Regions from separate parts of the Actinoplanes hulinensis genome, predicted to be linked through region 1. Evidence: riboswitches for the same ligand, from Rfam matches in the RefSeq annotation. Region 1 holds a riboswitch; each other region holds the start of a gene.
What was found. A riboswitch is a leader RNA that binds a small molecule or an ion and turns the genes downstream of it on or off. The one in region 1 is predicted to bind cobalamin.
Positions count from the first base shown of each region.

Region 2: another riboswitch for cobalamin. It lies ahead of cobN (cobaltochelatase subunit CobN); the one in region 1 lies ahead of KZ829_RS06955 (ribonucleoside-diphosphate reductase subunit alpha).
Region 3: another riboswitch for cobalamin. It lies ahead of KZ829_RS17615 (VWA domain-containing protein); the one in region 1 lies ahead of KZ829_RS06955 (ribonucleoside-diphosphate reductase subunit alpha).
Region 4: another riboswitch for cobalamin. It lies ahead of KZ829_RS18990 (CbtB domain-containing protein); the one in region 1 lies ahead of KZ829_RS06955 (ribonucleoside-diphosphate reductase subunit alpha).

Region 1 is NZ_JAHXZI010000003.1:115,406-120,132, reverse strand. Features, by position in the region: gene KZ829_RS06960 (ribonucleotide-diphosphate reductase subunit beta) at 1-256, opposite strand, end outside; gene KZ829_RS06955 (ribonucleoside-diphosphate reductase subunit alpha) at 256-2,655, opposite strand; cobalamin riboswitch at 2,780-2,994, opposite strand; gene KZ829_RS06950 (ArsR/SmtB family transcription factor) at 3,050-3,394, opposite strand; gene KZ829_RS06945 (DUF4262 domain-containing protein) at 3,641-4,162, opposite strand.
Region 2 is NZ_JAHXZI010000010.1:95,937-100,663, reverse strand. Features, by position in the region: gene KZ829_RS44055 (ferredoxin-like domain-containing protein) at 1-1,417, opposite strand, end outside; cobalamin riboswitch at 1,522-1,649, shown strand; gene cobN (cobaltochelatase subunit CobN) at 1,685-4,727, shown strand, end outside.
Region 3 is NZ_JAHXZI010000008.1:359,659-364,385, forward strand. Features, by position in the region: gene KZ829_RS17615 (VWA domain-containing protein) at 114-2,651, opposite strand; cobalamin riboswitch at 2,707-2,831, opposite strand; gene KZ829_RS17620 (gluconokinase) at 2,960-4,528, opposite strand.
Region 4 is NZ_JAHXZI010000009.1:244,767-249,493, forward strand. Features, by position in the region: gene KZ829_RS18980 (suppressor of fused domain protein) at 1-441, opposite strand, end outside; gene KZ829_RS43110 (S8 family serine peptidase) at 438-1,604, opposite strand; adenosylcobalamin (AdoCbl) riboswitch at 1,684-1,834, shown strand; gene KZ829_RS18990 (CbtB domain-containing protein) at 1,842-2,036, shown strand; gene KZ829_RS18995 (CbtA family protein) at 2,027-2,749, shown strand; gene KZ829_RS19000 (histidine phosphatase family protein) at 2,746-3,288, shown strand; gene KZ829_RS19005 (GNAT family N-acetyltransferase) at 3,285-3,746, shown strand; gene KZ829_RS19010 (hypothetical protein) at 3,865-4,017, opposite strand; gene KZ829_RS19015 (DUF6193 family natural product biosynthesis protein) at 4,412-4,727, shown strand, end outside.

The DNA.
Region 1 (4,727 bases):
CCGGCGAGTTGACGTGCTGGTACAGATTGAGGACCAGATTGTTGGCGACGATGGTGTCGCCGGTGGCGAAGAACGCGACCAGCCGGGACACCAGGTGCTGTTCGGCGGGTGACAGTTTGGCCAGGTCGGCGAGGTCGGAGTGCAGGTCGACCTCCTCCACGGTCCAGGTGTTCTTGATGGCGTCCTTGAAACGGTCGAAGAAGTGCGGGTACTTCATCGGCCGCAGGGTCAGGTCCATTCCAGGGTCGAGCAGCATTACTGGCAGGCCTCACACGATTCGGGGTTTTCCAGGGAACAGGCCTCGGCCGGCGTGAGCGCCGGGATGAGCGAGACCGGGGCGGTGACAGCGGGCGCGACCGCGACGGTGGCCTGCTGGATGCGGGTCGCCGGGCGCGAGCGCAGGTAGTAGCTGGTCTTGAGACCGGCCTTCCACGCGTACAGGTACATCGAGGAGAGCTTGTTGATGGTCGGTGCGGCCATGAACAGGTTCAGTGACTGCGACTGGTCGATGAACGGGGCCCGGGCCGCCGCGAGTTCGATCAGCGCCTTCTGCGGCAGTTCCCATGCGGTGCGGAACAGTTCCCGTACGTCCTCGGGCAGTTCGGCGATCGCCTGCACCGAGCCTTCGGCGCGCTTGATCTGCTCGCGGATGGCGGCGGTCCACAGTCCACGCGACTTGAGTTCCCGTACCAGATAGGTGTTGATCTGAAGGAACTCACCCGACATGGTCTCGCGTTTGAACAGGTTGGACACCTGCGGCTCGATGCACTCGTAGGCACCGGCGATGGAGGCGATCGTCGCGGTCGGCGCGATCGCGATCAGCAGCGAGTTGCGGAGCCCGTGCTCGGCGATCTTCTCCTTGAGCGCCGCCCAGCGGTCGGCCTGTGCGACCTGGGCGCCCCACAGTTCGTGGTGCAGATCGCCCTTGGCCGCGCGGGTCTGCGCATAGGACGGGTGCGGCCCGAAAGTCGAAGCCAGGTCGGCCGACACCTCCAGCGCGGTCAGGAAGATCTCCTCCTGGACCCGGGTCGACAGTTCCTTGGCCTCGGCCGAGTCGAACGGCAGTCGCAGGGTGAAGAACGCGTCCTGCAGGCCCATCAGCCCGAGCCCGACCGGCCGCCACCGCGGGTTCGAGGCCGCGGCCTGCTGCGACGGGTAGTAGTTGATGTCGATGACCCGATCCAGGTAGACGACCGCGGTCCGCACCGTCTCCCTCAACTTGACCCAGTCAACACCGTCAACGTTGACGTGTTGACCCAGGTTGATCGAGCCGAGGTTGCAGACGGCCGTCTCGTCGTCGTTGTTGACCTCGAGGATCTCGGTGCACAGGTTCGACAGGTGGATCACGTTGCCGGGCTCGCCCGTCTGGTTCGACAGCGCGTTCGAGCGGTCCTTGAACGTCATCCACCCGTTGCCGGTCTGCGCCAGGGTGCGCATCATCCGGCCGTACAGATCGCGGGCTTTGACGGTTTTGACAGCCTTCTTCTCCGCTGCCCGGTAGGCCTCGGTGAATTCGTCACCGAACAGGTCCGGCAGTGACGGGGCGTCGGACGGGTCGATGAGCGACCATTCGCCGTCGGCCTCGACACGGCGCATGAACTCGTCCGGGATCCAGTTCGCCAGGTTCAGGTTGTGCGTGCGGCGGGACTCCTCGCCGGTGTTGTCGCGCAGTTCCAGGAACTCCTCGATGTCCGGGTGCCACGGCTCGAGATAGACGCATGCGGCGCCTTTGCGGCGGCCGCCCTGATTGACCGCCGCCACCCCGGCGTCGAGCGTCTTCAGGAACGGGACGATGCCGTTGGACTTTCCATTCGTGCCGCGGATCAGGGCGCCCCGGCCGCGGATGCGCGACCAGGCGATACCGATGCCGCCGGAGTACTTCGACAGCTTCGCGACCTGGTGGTAACGCTCGTAGATCGAGTCCAGTTCGTCCTTCGGCGAGTCGACCAGGAAGCACGACGACATCTGGGTGTGCCGGGTTCCGGAGTTGAACAGCGTGGGTGAGCTGGGCAGATAGGCCAGACTCGACATCAGCCGGTAGAAGCCGATCGCCTCACGGGCGTCTGTGGACAGCCCGCAGGCGACGCGCAGCAGCCAGTACTGCGGGGTCTCCACGACCAGGCGGGACCGTGGGTGGCGCAGCAGGTAGCGGTCGGCGACGGTGCGCAGGCCGAAGTACTCGAACCGCAGGTCACCGGCGACGTCCACGGCGTCGTCGAGTTTACGCGCGTTGCGGGCCACGAACGCCGCGGTCTCGTCGCCGATCAGGCCGAGGCCGTGGGCGTAGCGGATCGACTGGCTGAAGCTGGCGACACCCTGGCCGCGGACCTCCTTGTCGACGTACGCGGCGAGCAGCCGGGCGGCGAGTTTCGAGTACTGCGGCTCCTCGCCGATCAGCTCGGCCGCCGTCTGGATCGACAGCTTGTCGAGCTCAGCCGTGGTCGCTCCGTCGTACAGGCCGCTGATGGTCTTGGTCGCCACCCTCAGCGGGTCGACCTCGCCGAGATCGGTGACCCACAACTCGACCGCCTTGACGATCTTGTTGACGTCGACCGGCTCCAGATCGCCGTTTCGCTTGCGCACCTGCATCACATGGCGGCGCTGCTCCGGCACCACATGTCCGGTAGCCGGCGGATCCTGCGTAGCTGCTGTCATGTCTCGTCCCCCTCATCACGCCGGCCGAGGTCTCGGGTGCGCAGGAGGACGCCGCCGCGGCCCGTGAGGGCCCGGCTGATGGCGTCGGCCGTCCCACGCGGCCTTCGACCGCCGCGCATCACCTGAGATGCACGGCGCGCTGGCAGGTCTTCGGACTCGTGGGCTTTGGGGTAAAGCCGCCTACTGGCCGTCGCTTCCCAGGCTCTGACGAGCCCAGTGCTTCATGACGGCGGTCGTTCCCACTCACCGCTGCGGGGCAGTCCCGGTTTCACACCGGGTTCCCTGTTGCCTCGGACACACCCTGACGGGCGCGACCGAACCAGCTGCGGGGAACACCATATATGGGCGGCATCGGAAAGTCACAGCCCCACATGGTGTGTCCAAACCGTCACTCTCACGGCGGCATCGTTCGTACGGCACCGCCGCCGGCATTGGCCAGGATCGCCGGCAGCAATCCGGGAAAGCGCTGCTCCACCTCACGTGTACGCAGCTCGCAGCACCGGAACCGGCCGGCCTGGCTCACCCGTACGAGACCGGCGGTGGTGAGAGTCCTCAGGTGATGGGAGAGGGTCTGACCGGTCACCGGCACATCGAACGCGCCCCGCACCACTCCCCCGGCGGCCGCCAGTTGCCGGACGACCTCCAGCCGCACCGGGTCGCCGAGGGCATCGAGCACCCTGCCGAGGTCGACGTCACCGAGGTCGGGATGTGCCCAGCCCCGCGGCCGCCGTCTCTGCACGCCGTATCTCATCCTGTGACCCGCTCTCTCGCTGACCGTCCTTACCGGATGAGTCGCTTCGGCGGAGCGTTCGGTTCCCGGCTGGGTCGATGGGCCGGCGCTGCCGGACGAGCCCTGGGATCAGGTCGAGTCTTCCCGGGCCCTCCGACCGGCCTCGGGCGAGGTGACGACCGAGCGCGGCAAGTAAGGCCCGCACGGGCCGACCGGTTCCAGTCGATCGGCTCCAGCCCGTACGCCTACCTCGGTTCAGACGTCTTGGGTCCAGACACCTTGCACGTGCGCGGCGGGTGCGAGCCAGAGGTGTGGCTGGGCCAGGCTTCCCGTGTCCCAGGGGAAAGCACCGTCGCGGTCCGGCCAGACGACTTCGAGAATCGGAACGGGCGGGCGCCGGTAGAACCAGATGGCCTGGCCGAAGAAGGCCCGATACCAGGTCGGCTCGACGGTCCTCAGGCGCACCGGGTAACCGTTGACGACATCGTCATGGGACTGGCCGTCGGCAAGGCCGTCCCGTTGGCCAAGGATGTTCAGACAAGACTGCATGACACGAAGGTCGAGTCCGAACATGGCCAGTTCGGGCCCGCCGCGGCTGTGCCAACGGCCGATCGTGTACGACCAGCCCGGCCCCTGCTCATCCGCGGGAACACCAGTGACGCTCCACCCGAACTCGTTGACATTGCCGATCACGCCATCGTCGGCCGCATCGTAGTCATCGCGATCGCCGTAGTCGTGACAGATGATGCAGCGGCAGATCCGCGAAGCCTCGAACACACGCCGAGGGTATGCGATGACCCTGTCAGCGGCAGCATTGGTGCTACGGTCAGTGACGGCAGACTCAGCCGGGCGCATGTCCAGCGGCAGATGCGGATGGCCGCTTGCCGCAGAGCGAACCGAGCTGTACCCGTGGTGCCGCAGTCACACACCGGGTACTGCGGGTCCTGGATCCACTCCGGCCGGCCGCCCGCCTTGGTGCCGTCGGCGGCGCTGAGGTGCGCGAAGTACCTCCACCCGCGCTCCTGCGCCCACGCCTCTACCCGATCGCGCAGGCCGTCATCGAGTTCCCAGGCGTCGGGCAGTTCCCGGACCCGCTCGGGACTCGGCGCGCAGGCCACCGGCACGTGATCGTCCTCGACGGCCTCGTCGTCCGGCGGCTCCGGATTATCGAGCAGTTCGCCGATCGCGGCCTCCGCGCGCCACCGCACGAGCGGCAGCGGCCGGCAGTCGTCGTCGTGCAGCGCCGGGCACCACAGCAACTGGAAGACGTCCGCTGTCGCCGTTTCTGGCCGCGACTTGGTACGACGCCACCGCATCGGGCCTTGATCTGCCGTTCAAGCGC
Region 2 (4,727 bases), on a different contig from region 1:
CGGCAGTCGATGGGCCGACCAGTCCGGATCCGTCTCCCTTCGCGCCGGAATTCCCCGGTGGGCCGCCGAGTCCGGATCGGTTGCTTTCCGGTGGGTGGGCTGGGCCGGATCGGTCACCGTCCGTGCGGGCGACCAGGTAGCCGTCGGCGGTGGCCTCGACGCGGACGTGCGGGCCGGACGGGCTGCCGCACGCGCGGGCGCAACCCACCCAGTGGACCGGCAGGCCGTCGACGAAACGGGCCGTGACCGTGGCGTCGGCGCGCACGTCGGCCAGCGACTTCGCGCAACCTGGCCGCCCGGCGCAGGCGGTCACCCCGGACCAGGGCGAATCCGCGGCCACCGCGAGCCCGGCCGCGGCCAGACGGCCCGCCCACCCCGGCGCCGCCGACGGCGTCAGATCGGCCACGATCACCCCACGCCAGGGGGTCACCACCAGCTGATCGGCCTCCTCCAGAACCCTGAGGGTTACGCCGGCCAAGCGCCCCAACGGCACCAGTGCCCCCACCGCGGCCAGCCCGTCCGCCTGAGCCACCACGCCGACCAGATCGGTGGCATCGGTGGCCTCGACCGGCACCGCCGCCGCCACGGCGACGGGCGTCAGCCCGAGGACGCCGGCCACCCGGGCCGACACACGGGCCGGGCCGTCGGTCAGCTCCCGCAACCGCCACGCGGCCGGGCCGTCACCCCGCTGCTCCTCCCGCTCGGCGAGGAACGCGTGCGCCGCCGCGATCAGCGCCGGCACCACCCGGTCGGCCTCCACCCGGAGCCCGGTGTCGTGCCCGGCGAAGCGGATCGCGAACAGCCCGGCACCCGTGTGCTCCCGATCCCCCGACCCGGCGAAACCCGCGTGGACGGTGGGCACCGTTGGTGTGGGGTTGGTGGCGGCCGGGTGCGTGGTGGCCGCCATTGGTGTGGGCCTGGTGGTGACGGCCGCGTGGACGGTGGGCGCCGGTGTGGGGTTGGTGAGGGCCGGGACGGCGGCGACGTCGGGGGACAGGGTGACGTGGCCGAGCGCGAACAGGAACTTGCCGGGGAGGCCGGCCAGGGCGGGATCGTCCAGGACGGCGCGGTCCAAGGCCGGTATCAGAGCGCGGATCGTCGATCCCGGCAGCGGCGGCGACGCGATGTTCCGAACATTGTCGTGGGTCTGTGAGGGCAGCAGCCCGGCGGCGCGCAAGCGGGTCGCCAGGGCCGGGGCATCGATGGCCGACAGGCCTCTGAGCTGGAGATTGGCCCGCGAGGTCAGCTCCAGGGCGCCGTCGCCGAACTCCTCGGCCAGCTCGCGCAGCGCGCGCAACCGGGCCCCGGTCAGCAGCCCGCCGGGCAGCCGCACCCGGGCCAGCAACCCGTCGGCGGCGGCGTGCAGCCGCAGCGCGCCGGGGCAGGCGTCGGTGTCGGAAGTCCGGACGGGAGACATGGCCCGGATACTACGGCCGACCCCCGGCAGGAATTCACCTTCGCCTCTCGGTGGGTCGGCAGCGTCACAGCGGCCGTTCCGCCTTGACGCGGGACACCGGGGTTCGGAAAAGTTATGGCTCACGAGCGGCGACGCCGCGGAGGAAGCCGGTGTGACTCCGGCGCGGTCCCGCCACTGTCACCAGGGAGTTCGAGCCCTGGGAGCCAGGAACTCCGGTCGCCGTGACATCCGACTACCCGGGGCGCGGACCCCGAGGGGAGCGCGCGCGTGTTTCTGCTGCTGTCGACGTCCGACACCGACCTGCTCAGCGCCCGGGCCAGTGGATCGGCCTGGCGCCCGGCCAACCCGGCCCGCACCTCGGTCGCCGATCTGCCCGCCCTGCTCGACGGGGCCGACCTCGTCGTGGTGCGCATCCTGGGCGGCCGCCGGGCCTGGGAGGAGGGGTTGGACACACTGCTCGCGGGCGACGTGCCGGTCGTGGTCCTGGGCGGCGAGCAGGCGCCGGACGCCGAGTTGATGAAGCTGTCCACGGTGCCCGCCGGGGTGGCCGCCGAGGCGCACACCTATCTGGCGCACGGTGGCGCGGACAATCTGGTCTCGCTGCACGACTTCCTTTCCGACACGGTGCTGCTGACCGGCAACGGGTTCGCGCCGGCCGTGGAGAGTCCGCAGTGGGGCTTCCTGCCGCGCCCGGAGTCGACCGGCGAGGCGACCGTGGCGGTGCTTTATTACCGGGCGCATCACATGGCCGGCAACACGGCGTTCGTCGAGACGCTCTGCCGGGCGATCGAGGCCAAGGGCGCGCGGGCCATGCCGATCTTCACGGCCTCGCTGCGGACCGCCCCGCCGGAGCTGCTGGCCGAGTTGCGTAGGGCGGACGCGCTGGTGGTGACCGTGCTGGCGGCCGGCGGCACCCGCCCGGCGACCGCGAGCGCGGGTGGTGACGACGAGGCGTGGGATGTCGGGGTGCTCGCCGACCTGGACGTGCCGATCCTCCAGGGGCTGTGCCTGACCAGCTCGCGGGCCGCCTGGGAGGCCAGTGACGACGGCCTGACCCCGCTGGACGCGGCGACGCAGGTGGCGATCCCGGAGTTCGACGGCCGGATCATCACGGTGCCGTTCTCGTTCAAGGAGATCGACGAGGACGGGCTGTCGGTCTACGCGGCCGACGAGGAGCGGGCGTCGCGGGTGGCCGGGATCGCGGTGGCGCACGCCCGGCTGCGGCACGTGCCGCCCGCCGACCGCCGGATCGTGCTGATGCTGTCGGCCTATCCGACCAAGCACTCCCGGATCGGCAACGCGGTCGGTCTGGACACGCCGGCCTCGACGGTCGCCCTGCTGGCGGCTCTCGCCGACCGGGGTTACCGGATCGGTGACTTCGGGTCCTACGACGGCGACGGGCTCATCCACACGTTGATCGCGGCCGGTGGGCAGGACCCGGACTGGCTGACCGACGAGCAGTTGTCCGGCAATCCGGTGCGAATTCCGGCATCTCGGTATCAAACCTGGTTCGACCAGCTCCCGGGGGACTTCCGGGAGCGTGTCGAGCGGCATTGGGGCCAGGCGCCCGGTGAGCTCTATGTGGACGACGGCGACATCGTGCTGGCCGCACTCCGCGACGAGAACATCGTGGTGATGGTCCAGCCTCCGCGCGGGTTCGGGGCCAACCCGGTCGCCATCTACCACGACCCGGACCTGCCTCCGAGCCATCACTACCTGGCCGCCTACCGGTGGGTGGCCGATGAGTTCGGCGCGCACGCGGTGGTGCACGTCGGCAAGCATGGCAACCTGGAGTGGCTGCCCGGCAAGAACGTCGGCATGTCCGCGTCGGACGGCACCGACGCGGCCCTCGGCGACCTGCCGCTGATCTACCCGTTCCTGGTCAACGACCCCGGCGAGGGGACACAGGCCAAGCGCCGGGCGCACGCCACGCTGGTCGACCACCTGATTCCGCCGATGGCCCGCGCCGAGTCCTATGGGGACATCGCCCGACTGGAGCAGCTGCTCGACGAGCACGCGACCATCGCCGCCCTCGACCCGGCCAAGCTCCCGGCGATCCGGGCTCAGATCTGGACCCTGATCCAGGCCGCGAAGATGGACCATGACCTCGGCCAGGGGCGCCGGCCGGAGGACGAGGAGTTCGACGACTTCATCCTGCACATCGACGGATGGCTGTGTGAGGTCAAGGATGTGCAGATCCGCGACGGGCTGCACGTGCTGGGGGCGGCGCCGGCCGGGGAGGCGCGGATCAACCTGGTGCTCGCCATGCTGCGGGCGCGGCAGATGTGGGCCGGTCAGGTGGCGGCGCTGCCGGGTCTGCGGGAGGCGCTGGGCCTCGCGGAGGACGCGTCCACCGCGGAGACCGACGCGATCGAGGTGCTGGCGCGGGCACTGGTCACGGCCATGGAGGAGCGCGGCTGGCCGACGGTGATCCCGGCCGACCTGGTCGCCTCCAGCGTTCCCGAGGCTGCTTCCGCCCCGGGAGCCGCTCCCGCCGGGCTTTCGGCGACGCTCCCCGACGTACCAGATATTTCGGATTTGTCGGTTTTGCCGGATGTGGTGCGGGTGCTGGAGTTCGCGGCCACCGAGGTCGTGCCGCGGCTCGCCCGCACCACCGACGAGCTGACCAACGTGCTGCACGCGCTCGACGGCGGTTACGTCCCGGCCGGCCCCAGCGGCTCCCCGCTGCGCGGCCTGATCAACGTGCTGCCGACCGGCCGCAACTTCTACTCCGTCGACCCGAAGGCCATCCCGAGCCGGCTCGCCTGGGAGACCGGGCAGGCGATGGCCGACTCGCTGCTGACCCGCTACCGGGCCGACCACGGCGAGTGGCCCCGCTCGGTCGGGCTGTCCGCCTGGGGCACCAGCGCCATGCGGACCGCCGGCGACGACATCGCCGAGATCCTCGCGCTGATCGGCGTCCGCCCGGTCTGGGATCCGGCGTCCCGGCGGGTCACCGGCCTGGAGCCGATTCCGGCCGAGGAACTGGGCCGCCCCCGCATCGACGTGACGGTCCGAGTCTCGGGCTTCTTCCGTGACGCGTTCCCGCACGTGGTGGCGCTGCTCGACGACGCGTTCACCCTGATCGCCGGGCTGGACGAGCCGGACAACTTCGTCCGCGAGCACGCCCTGCGTGACCAGGGCGAGCACGGCGACTGGCGGCGGGCCACCATGCGGATCTTCGGGTCGCGGCCGGGAGCGTACGGCGCCGGCATCCTGCCGCTCATCGACAGCCGGAACTGGCGGGACGACGCCGATCTGGCCGAGGTGTACGCGGTGTGGGGCGGCTTCGCGTACGGGCGGGACCTGG
Region 3 (4,727 bases), on a different contig from region 1:
ACAACCCGCCGGACGCGACCGGCTGACCTCGATGCTGTCCCGGTCCGGCGGGCCGGCACCGACGGGCGGATGAGCGCGGCCCGCGGACACCGGTTCGAACCGCACCGAACCGCCTACGCGGCGCTGCGGTAGGCGCGGTCGGCCGGAGCCGAGGCGGTGCGGTCCGAGGCGGCGCGGTCGGCCGGAGCCGAGGCGGCGCGGTAGGCGCGGTCGGCCGGAGCCGACGCGGTGGCGGCGGCGCGGGCCGCCGGCTGGAGAACGGTGGTGGATTGAAGGTGTTCCAGCGGCATGAGATCGGCTCGGAGAACCGCCGCCAGCTTTCCGGCCAGGCCCAGCCGGACCGGGCCGGACTCGCAGTCGACCACCACGGTCGCCACACCGGCCAGCGCGGGCGCGAGCAGTGCGGGGTCGGGTCCGCTCGTGGCCCGGCCGTCGGTGACCACCACCAGCAGCGGACGCCGTCGCGGGTCGCGGCGGCGCTCGGTGGCGATGGTCGCGGCCGCGGCACGGAGCCCCGCCGCGAGCGGGGTACGGCCACCGGTCCGCAACGCGGCCAGCCGCATCACGCCGACCTCATGACTGGACGTCGGCGGCAGCACCACCTCGGCGTCCCGCCCCCGGAAAGTGATCATCCCGATCCGGTCCCGCCGCTGATAGGCGTCCCGCAACAGCGACAGCACCGCCGTCTTGACCAACGTCATCCGCTTCCGCGCGGCCATCGACCCGGACGCGTCCACCACGAAGAGCACCAGGTTCGCCTCGCGCCCCACATGCACCGATTCCCGCAGATCCCGCGGCGACACCCGGATCCCACCCCGCCGCTCCCGAGCAGGCTGATCCTCGGACCCCGCCCCCCGCACAAGCCGCTCCGGGGCCACCCGGTCCCGGTCCTGGGCCACCCGATCCTGAGCCACCCGGTCCTGAGCCACCCGGTCCTGAGCCACCGACTCCCCCACCAACCAATCCGGGGACAGTCGGTCCTGGGCCACTGACTCCCCCACCAACCGATCCGGGGACAGTCGGTCCTGGGCCACCGGCTCCTGAGACACCGGCTCCTGGGAGGGCTGGTCATGGGAGGTGCCGTTGCGGGTGACGGGGGTCGGGTGGGTAGGGGTAATGGTGTCGAGGGCAGCCCGGTCGAGGGAAGCCCGGTCGAGGGCAGCCCGGAGAGTGGCGAAGAGGTGAGGGACGCCGGAGAGCTTGCCCTGCGGGACGCGGCTGCCGACTACGCGGCCCCGACGGGCGAAGGCCGGGGAGCGGCGGCCGGCGTGACCGCCCTCGCCACGGGCGGTGATCCGGAGTGTGCGGGTGCGGAACGCCTGGCCGGCAGTGGCGGTCGCGCCCGCCTTCTCCGGTTGTGGCGCCCCGTCGTTGCTGGAGGGGGGCGTGCTCTCCTCCGTACCCCCGTGGGGTGATCCTGCTCCGGACGGCCCGCCGCCGTCGCGCGGGGTGTCGTTTCGGGGGCCTCCGCCGCCGGGGCCGCCGTCGTCCGGGTCCGGCTCGTCGTCGGGGTCGCCGCCGTTTCTACCGTCCTGGCCGGCCTGTTCGCGATCGGCCTGTTCGCGGTCGGCCTGTTCGCGGTCGGCGCGTTCCTGTTCGGCACGTTCCTGTTCTGCCTGGCGTTCGGCTTCGGCCAGGGCGTCCTCGAGCTTCTGCTCGTCGGTGCCGGGCGGGTCCAGCGGATCGGTACGGCGGCGGTGCGGAAGGGCCAGCCCGGCGGCGTCCCGGACGTCGTCGGCGGTGACCCGGTCGCGGCCGTGCCAGGCGGCCAGGGCCACGGCGCAGCGGGCGACCACGATGTCGGCGCGCATGCCGTCCACGCCGTAGGCGAGGCAGACCCGGGCGATCCGGTCGAGTTCGGCGTCGGGCAGCGTCACCGCCGGAAGGGCGGCGCGGGCGGCGGCGATGCGGGCCGCGTAGTCGCGTTCGGCGCCGGCGTAGCGCGCCGCGAAAACGTCCGGGTCGGCCTCGTAGGCGAGGCGGCGGCGCACCACCTCGGCGCGCTGGCGGGCGTCGCGGGGCGCGGCGACGTTCACGACCAGGCCGAACCGGTCGACCAACTGGGGCCGGGGCTCGCCCTCCTCCGGGTTCATGGTGCCGACCAACAGGAATCTCGCCGCGTGCTTGACCGACACCCCGTCCCGCTCGACGTGTGCCCGGCCCATCGCCGCCGCGTCCAGCAGCAGGTCCACCAGGTGGTCCGGCAGGAGGTTCACCTCGTCGACATAGAGGACACCCCGGTGCGCGGCGGCGAGCAGACCCGGCTCGTAGGCCTTCACCCCGTCGGTGAGCGCGCGCTGCAGGTCGAGCGTGCCGACCACCCGGTCCTCGGTGGCGCCGACCGGCAACTCGACGAGCGACGCGGGCCGGACCGTGGCGGCGGCGGCCGCCGGGGCGCCGGGGAGTGCGGGGTGGGGGCCGTCCGGGCAAGCCGGGTCCGGGGCGGCGGGAGCGCAGGCGAAACGGCAGCCGGGTACCACCGTGACCGGTGGCAGCAGGCCGGCCAGGGCGCGGACGACGGTGCTCTTCGCGGTGCCCTTCTCGCCTCGGACCAGGACCCCGCCGACCGCCGGGGACACCGAGGTCAGCAGCAGGGCCAGGCGCAGGTCGTCGAGGCCCACCACGGCCGAGAACGGGTACGGAGCAGTCACCAGGATCCCTTCCGGCGGGTGTCCACGCCCGCTCGTCGGTCGACGCGAGCGGCCGGAGTCTCCTGACTCCCGGATCGACGTTTCCCGCTCGCCTTCCGGCGTGGGCGCCGTGGCGTGTGGTCAGCGGGTCGCTCCCCGGTCACAGTGGCGGGACCGTCCCGGAATCGCACCGGGTTCCTCCGCAACCGCTCGCCGGTCACTCTTCCCGACCGGCCGGGCACCCGTCAACGCGGGATCCGTCACCCGCCGGCGCGGCTTCTCCGGGGGCGGTCTGCGCCGCACTGTCCGATCAGGTACGGCGGGGCGGCTCAACCGGTTACGGCCTTCTCGGTGGCGGGCAGGGGCTCGGGAGCCAGACGGTCGAGTTCGGCCACCACGTCCAGGACGGCCAGGGCGGAGCGTTCCACCAGGGGGCGCAGGCGGCGGTAGAGGGCGGCGTCCTCCGGGTCGGGGTGGGTGGCGTTCGCGGTGGGGACCAGGTCGGCGGCGCGGTCCAGATCGGGGAGTTCGCCGAGGGCGTGCCGGGCCAGAAGGCAGGCGCCCAGGGCGGTGCCCTCGGGGACGTCGGCGACCGTCACCGGGAGGTCGAAGGCGGAGGCCAGGACGGACACCCACAGGTGGGAGGCGGCGGCGCCGCCGGTGGCGCGGATCTCGGTGACCGGGCAACCTTCGGCGTCGAAGGAGTCGCGGACCAGGGCGAGCTGCTGGCACACGCCCTCCACGGCGGCGCGGACCAGGTGCGGGCGGGCGTGTTCGCGGCGCAGGCCCAGGTAGGCGCCGCGCATGCCGGGGCGCCACCAGGGGGCCCGTTCGCCCAGAAGGTAGGGCAGGCAGAGCAGGCCCTCGCTGCCGGCCCGGATCCCGGCGGCCTCGGCCAGCAGGGCGGCGTCCAGGTCGTCGGCGCCCTCCGCCTCGGCGGCCGGTTCGCCCGGGGCGCCGGCGGCGAGGCTCTGGGCGGCCCAGCGTACGACCGAGCCGGCGTTGTTGACCGCTCCGCCGATCACCCAGCGGTCCTCGGTGAGGGCGTAGCAGAACAGGCGGCCGGCGGCGTCGGCGGTGGGGCGGTCCACGACGGTACGGAGGGCGCCGCTCGTGCCGAGGGAGACCGCCGCGACGCCGGGCGGGGTGGCGCCGACGCCGAGGTTGGCGAGCGGGCCGTCGGCGGCGCCGATGATCAGCGGTACGTCCGGGGGCAGGCCCGCGGCGGTGGCCACCTCGGGAGACAACCGGAGGGCGTGCGTGGTGGGGACGACCTCGGCGAGCTGCCCGGGGCGCACGCCGGCGATCGCCAGGGCCTCGTCGTCCCACCGGCGGGAGTGGATGTCGTAGAGGCCGGTGCCGGAGGCGATCGACAGGTCCACCAGGAACGGGTCGTCGGCCAGCGCCGCGACGATCAGTTCCTTGACGCCGCCCCAGCGTGGGGTACCGCGCAGCGTGCCCGGGTCCTCCTCGGCCCACCAGGCCAGCTTCGTGAGCGGCGACATCGGGTGGACCGGGGTGCCGGTGCGGGCCTGGAGCCGCTTCGCCGGCCCGGCCGCGACGATCTTCTCGCACTGCCGGGCGGAGCGGCCGTCCGCCCACGTCACCACGGGGCCGAGGGGACGGCCGGCGGCGTCCATCGGCAGCAGCGCGTGCAGGAAGGAGCTGAGGCTGACCGCGATCACCCGGTCGCCGCGTTCGCGGCACTCGGCGGCCACGTCGGCGAGCGCCTCCATGGCGGCGCGGGTGAGCTGCCGGGGGTCGAGTTCGGCCCGGCCCGGCCCGGGCACCGACAGCGGGTAGTGGACGCTGGTGAGCGCCCGCACCTCGCCGCGGGGCCCGGCGGCGATCCCCTTGGTGGCGGTGGTTCCGGTGTCGATCCCGATCACGACGTCCATGCGTCCCCTCCCGAACGTGACGACCGACCCTCTCATGCCCACCCTCCCCTCATCCGGAACCCCGGCCCGCACCTACGGCGGTGCACTCAGCGTCCCCCGCAGAACGCCGCCGGTGTCGAGGCAAGTGATTCGCCGACGCAGCGGGGTGTGCTGCGGCGGGGAAACACCTGCCTCGACACCGGTTACAAGGCGTTTTGCC
Region 4 (4,727 bases), on a different contig from region 1:
CACCCGCCCGTCGGCCTCCGCCGCCGTCACCCCCACCAACTGCAGGAACCGGCTACCCAACTGCGGATCCTCGGTGAGGATCAACACCGTCAAACCGGTGTCCGGGCCGTCCGTGTGCGGAAAACCCGTCACCGGGCCACCCCAGTTGATCCACTGACCGTCCTCCACCGGACCGTCCAGCGACGCCACATACGCCGCCACCTGATCCAGCAACACGAACGGCCACTGTGGCGGCTGCTCCTCAACGCCGCGGGCCACCCGCACCGTCAACTCGAAACCCCAGCGCTCACCCAGCCCGTACCCCACCAGATGCCAATGCCCGGCCGCCGGATACGCCGACGCCGCCCGCAACCGGTAACCCTCAGCCGGATACGTCACATGCCACGGCTGCTCATCCGGATACAGCCCGCCCAACGCCTCGGTGACCGCGTCCCACATCATCCCGGCATTCGATCATGACCGGCCCGCCAACCGCGACGCCGACCCCGGCCGGCGACCACCGCCACCACACCGGCCAGCACCGCCAGCCCCGCACCACCGGCCGCGAACCAGCCCGCCCGCACCCACTCCGACGAATCCGCCGCCCGCCCCGGCGCCGCCACCACCGCGGGTGAGACCGCGGCCACCACCGGGCCCGCCTCCTCCGTCAGCGCCCGATACGGATTCAGCAGCCCGTACCCGTACTCGTCACTGCGCACACCACCCGGCGCCGGATCCACCGACCGCAACAACCGCCGGGTTATCTGCGCCGCACTCTCCCGCGGAAACCGCTGCCTCAGCAGCGCCACCGTCGCCGTCACGAACGGCGTCGCGAAACTCGTCCCCTGCACCACCTGATGACCGGCCACCGGCGACGCCACCGTCACGTCCCCGAACGCCACCAGATCCACATGCTCACCGACCTGCGAATACGACGCCCGCAACCCGTCCGCACCGACCGCGCCGACACCGATCACCCCCGGATAGTCCGCCGGATACACCACGCCGGCGTCCGGGCCGTCGTTACCGGCCGCCGCCACCACGATCACCCCGGCCGCCACCGCATCCGCGATCGCGGACTGCACCGCCGGGCTCTCCTGCGGCATCACCAGCGAAATGTTGATCACCTGGGCGCGACCCGGGCCCGCCGCCCACCGAATCCCCTGCGCGAACGTCTGCGCACCACCACCCGACGACGCCACCGCCGACTCGTCGATGTCCTGCTGCTCACTCACCCGCACCGGCACGATCGTCGCCCCCGGCGCCAGACCCTGCACCCCACTGCCCGCATCCGCGCCCGCCGCGATGATCCCGGCCACCCCCGTCCCGTGACCCACACAGTCCCGGCGGCCCGCGAACTCGTTACGCAGAAAATCCCGGCCCGCCGCCACCTGACCCCTGAGCTGCGGATGCCGCGCATCGACCCCGGAATCGACCACCGCCACCCGCACCCCGGCCCCGGTCGCCAACCCCGCCAACCGCGCCGGCGCGTACGCCCTCAACTCCGCCGGCACCGCCGACACCACCGGCTTCGCACCCAGGCACTGCGCCGCCCACACCTGCTGCGGAACCGGCACCGCCACCGACACCACCAGCCCGGCCACCACCGCCACCGGCCACCGCACCACGACACACCCCCGACCCCGTAGACCGGCGTGGATGCTACCGCCCGACGGTTGTGCCCGGCCCACCCCGGCCGATAGGTTGAGAATCCAATCTGCGGTGCGCTGAGGGAAATCCGGTGAAACTCCGGTGCGGTCGCGCCACTGTGAACCAGCCCCACGGGGCCGGTGAGTCAGGACGCTCACGCGCCGCAGGCCCCATCGATCGGGACGCGTCATCCCGTAGGAGGTTGATCCGCCATGCCCAAGGCACAAGCGCTCACCACCCCCGCCATCTCCACCAAACTGCTGGCCACCGCCGCCGGCTTCACCGGCATCATGCTGCTGCTGGCCTACCTCGTCGCCTTCGACCAGGGCGCCCTCTCCCAGTCCGGCATGTACCTGCACGAACTCATGCACGACGGACGGCACCTGCTCGGTGTCCCGTGCCACTGACCCCCAGCTACCCACAACTGCTGCTGAGGGGACTACTCGCCGGGCTCATCGCCGGACTGCTCGCCGGAACATTCGCCTACCTCGCCGGTGAGCCGCACATCAACGCGGCCATCGCCATCGAAGAAGCAGGCGCACCCGCCGGCGAGACTCTCGTCTCCCGCGACGTCCAGTCCGGGCCCGGCCTGTTCCTGGCCACCGGCCTCTACGGCATCGCACTCGGCGGCATCCTCGCCACCGCCTACACCGTCCTACGCCGGCGCCTGCACACCGGCAGCGACACCACCGCCGCCCTCGGCCTCGCCACAGCCGCCCTGACCGGCATCGTCCTCGTGCCCTACCTCAAATACCCACCCAACCCACCCGCTGTCGGCGACCCGGCCACCATCGACCAGCGCACCGCCGCCTACCTCGCCGCGGTCGCCCTCGGCCTGGTCGCCGTCTGGGCCGCAACCCTCGCCGCCCGCACCCAAACCCACCCCTGGGCCCGCGCCACCGCCGCCGCGGCCGCCTTCCTGGTCGTCGTCACCATCGCCTACACCCTCCTTCCCACCTTCGACGAGGTCCCCGCCGACTTCCCCGCAACCCTGCTGTGGGACTTCCGGATCACCTCACTCGGCACCCAGACCATCCTCTGGACCACCCTCGGCCTCGGCTTCGCGGGCCTGCTCGCCCGCCTCGCCCACCGCACCGAAACCCCCGTCACAGTTCCGTGACCGGCCTACGCCTGATCGCCGCCGGACACACCCGCGCCCTGCGCCGGGCCGTGTTCGGCGGCGACGACCCTCTCGACGAAGCCGCCCGCAACATCGCCCGCACCCTGCACATCCCCGGCAACGGCCCATGGGTCAGCGCACCCTCCCACGCCGCCCGCGAAACCGCCGCACTGCTCGGCGCCACCCCCGGCATCGACCCGGCACTCGCCGACCCCGACCACGGCACCTGGACCGGCCACACCCTCGACCAGATCGACCCGGCCGACCTGCACACCTGGCTCACCGACCCGGCAGCGGCACCCCACGGCGGCGAAACCCACACCCAGCTCCTGGCCCGCGCCACCACATGGCTGCGCAACCAGCATCAGCCGGCACTCACCGCCGTCGCCCACCCCATGACCATCCGCGCGGTACTCGCCGCCGCCCTCGACCTCCCGGCAACCGCCATCCGCCGCCTCGACGTCGCCCCACTCGCCGTCACCCGCCTCACCCACCACCCCGACGGCTGGCACCTGCACCTGCCACAATCCACCCCGTGACCCTGCGCATCACCATCGACGACCTCACCGGCCCCGACATCGCCGCCCTCCTGCAACAACACCTCGACGACATGCGCGCCACCAGCCCACCCGACAGCAAACACGCCCTCGACCTCGACGGCCTCCGCACACCCGACATCACCCTCTGGACCGCCCACGACGGCCCCCACCTCGTCGGCTGCGCCGCCCTCAAACACCACGACCCCACCACCGCCGAAATCAAATCCATGCGCACCGCCACCACCGCCCAACGCCGCGGCGTCGCCACCACCCTCCTACAACACCTCATCACCCAAGCCCGCCACCGCCACTACACCGACCTCTACCTCGAAACCGGCACCGCCGACTACTTCGCCCCCGCCCGCGCCCTCTACCAGCGCTTCGGCTTCCGAACCTGCCCACCCTTCGCCCACTACCAACCCGACCCCCACAGCACCCACATGCACCTCACCCTCTAAACCCTTTCCGGTACGCACGACCCAGCCCCCGCCGAACCACACCTCCCGCCGCACCACGCGACCAACTGCCCGCGCACGCCCGCGACGCACCATCCGGGCTGAGCGCCCCCGGTCACCCTCACCCCAAACCCCACGCCTCGTGCGGGCGCGGCCCGCAGAAACGCAGCGACCACACGAACATCTCGAGCAGTGGTTCGAGAACCTCGATTCGTTGCTCGTCGCCAGCGGTGAGCAAGGCCGCCTGCACACGGTCGTGCAGGCGGTTCCACATGTCCTCGCCGATGTCCGCGGAGCAGACTGAGCGCCTCCCGGCCGACCTCCCAGTTGCCGGTGATGACCAGCAGCTCCAAAATCGGTGAGCAGTCGTACTCCGCGAGTGCGTACAGCAGCGTTCCGCGGCTGCGTGCCGTGCGCGGATCGGTCAGCAGCGTGGCTTAGGTCGTGAGTACGGGCCCCGAATGTCGATGATCTTGGGGGCCACCGCGCTTCCACTGGTTTTCGTGGTCGTGAGTTTCGGACCGCGGTCGGCGCCGACGCTCTGTGGCTCAGGTTCGGATGGGTCCGTGCGGATGCAGCTGACTTTCACCTGAGCGTGTCTACTCATCTGCGGCAAACACCGCTTGTCGGGGTCTATGGCGCCGCGGGGCTCATGACAAGATTCCCGGATGCGTGAGGCCGACGAACTGAACCGGCGAACTGGTCTCGAGAGGCTGAGCGGCGGCTCGGACCGTTTCGGCCCGGTCGCAGCCTTTCTGTTTACATCCAGTGGCCACCTCAGCGTTCGCGCCGGTTGCGGCGGAGGCTACGAGGTGATGGTCTGGGCCTACGGCGGTGACCCGGCCGCAGCGGGTCGGACGGGCGACCTGGACGAGATCGCCGGCGCCATGCTCGACCTGCACGACGGCCGTTCCGCGGAGGAGCTTGCCGAGCGCCACACCTACCTTGCCGTCACCGAGCCGGGTGCCGCGATCGAAGCGCTCT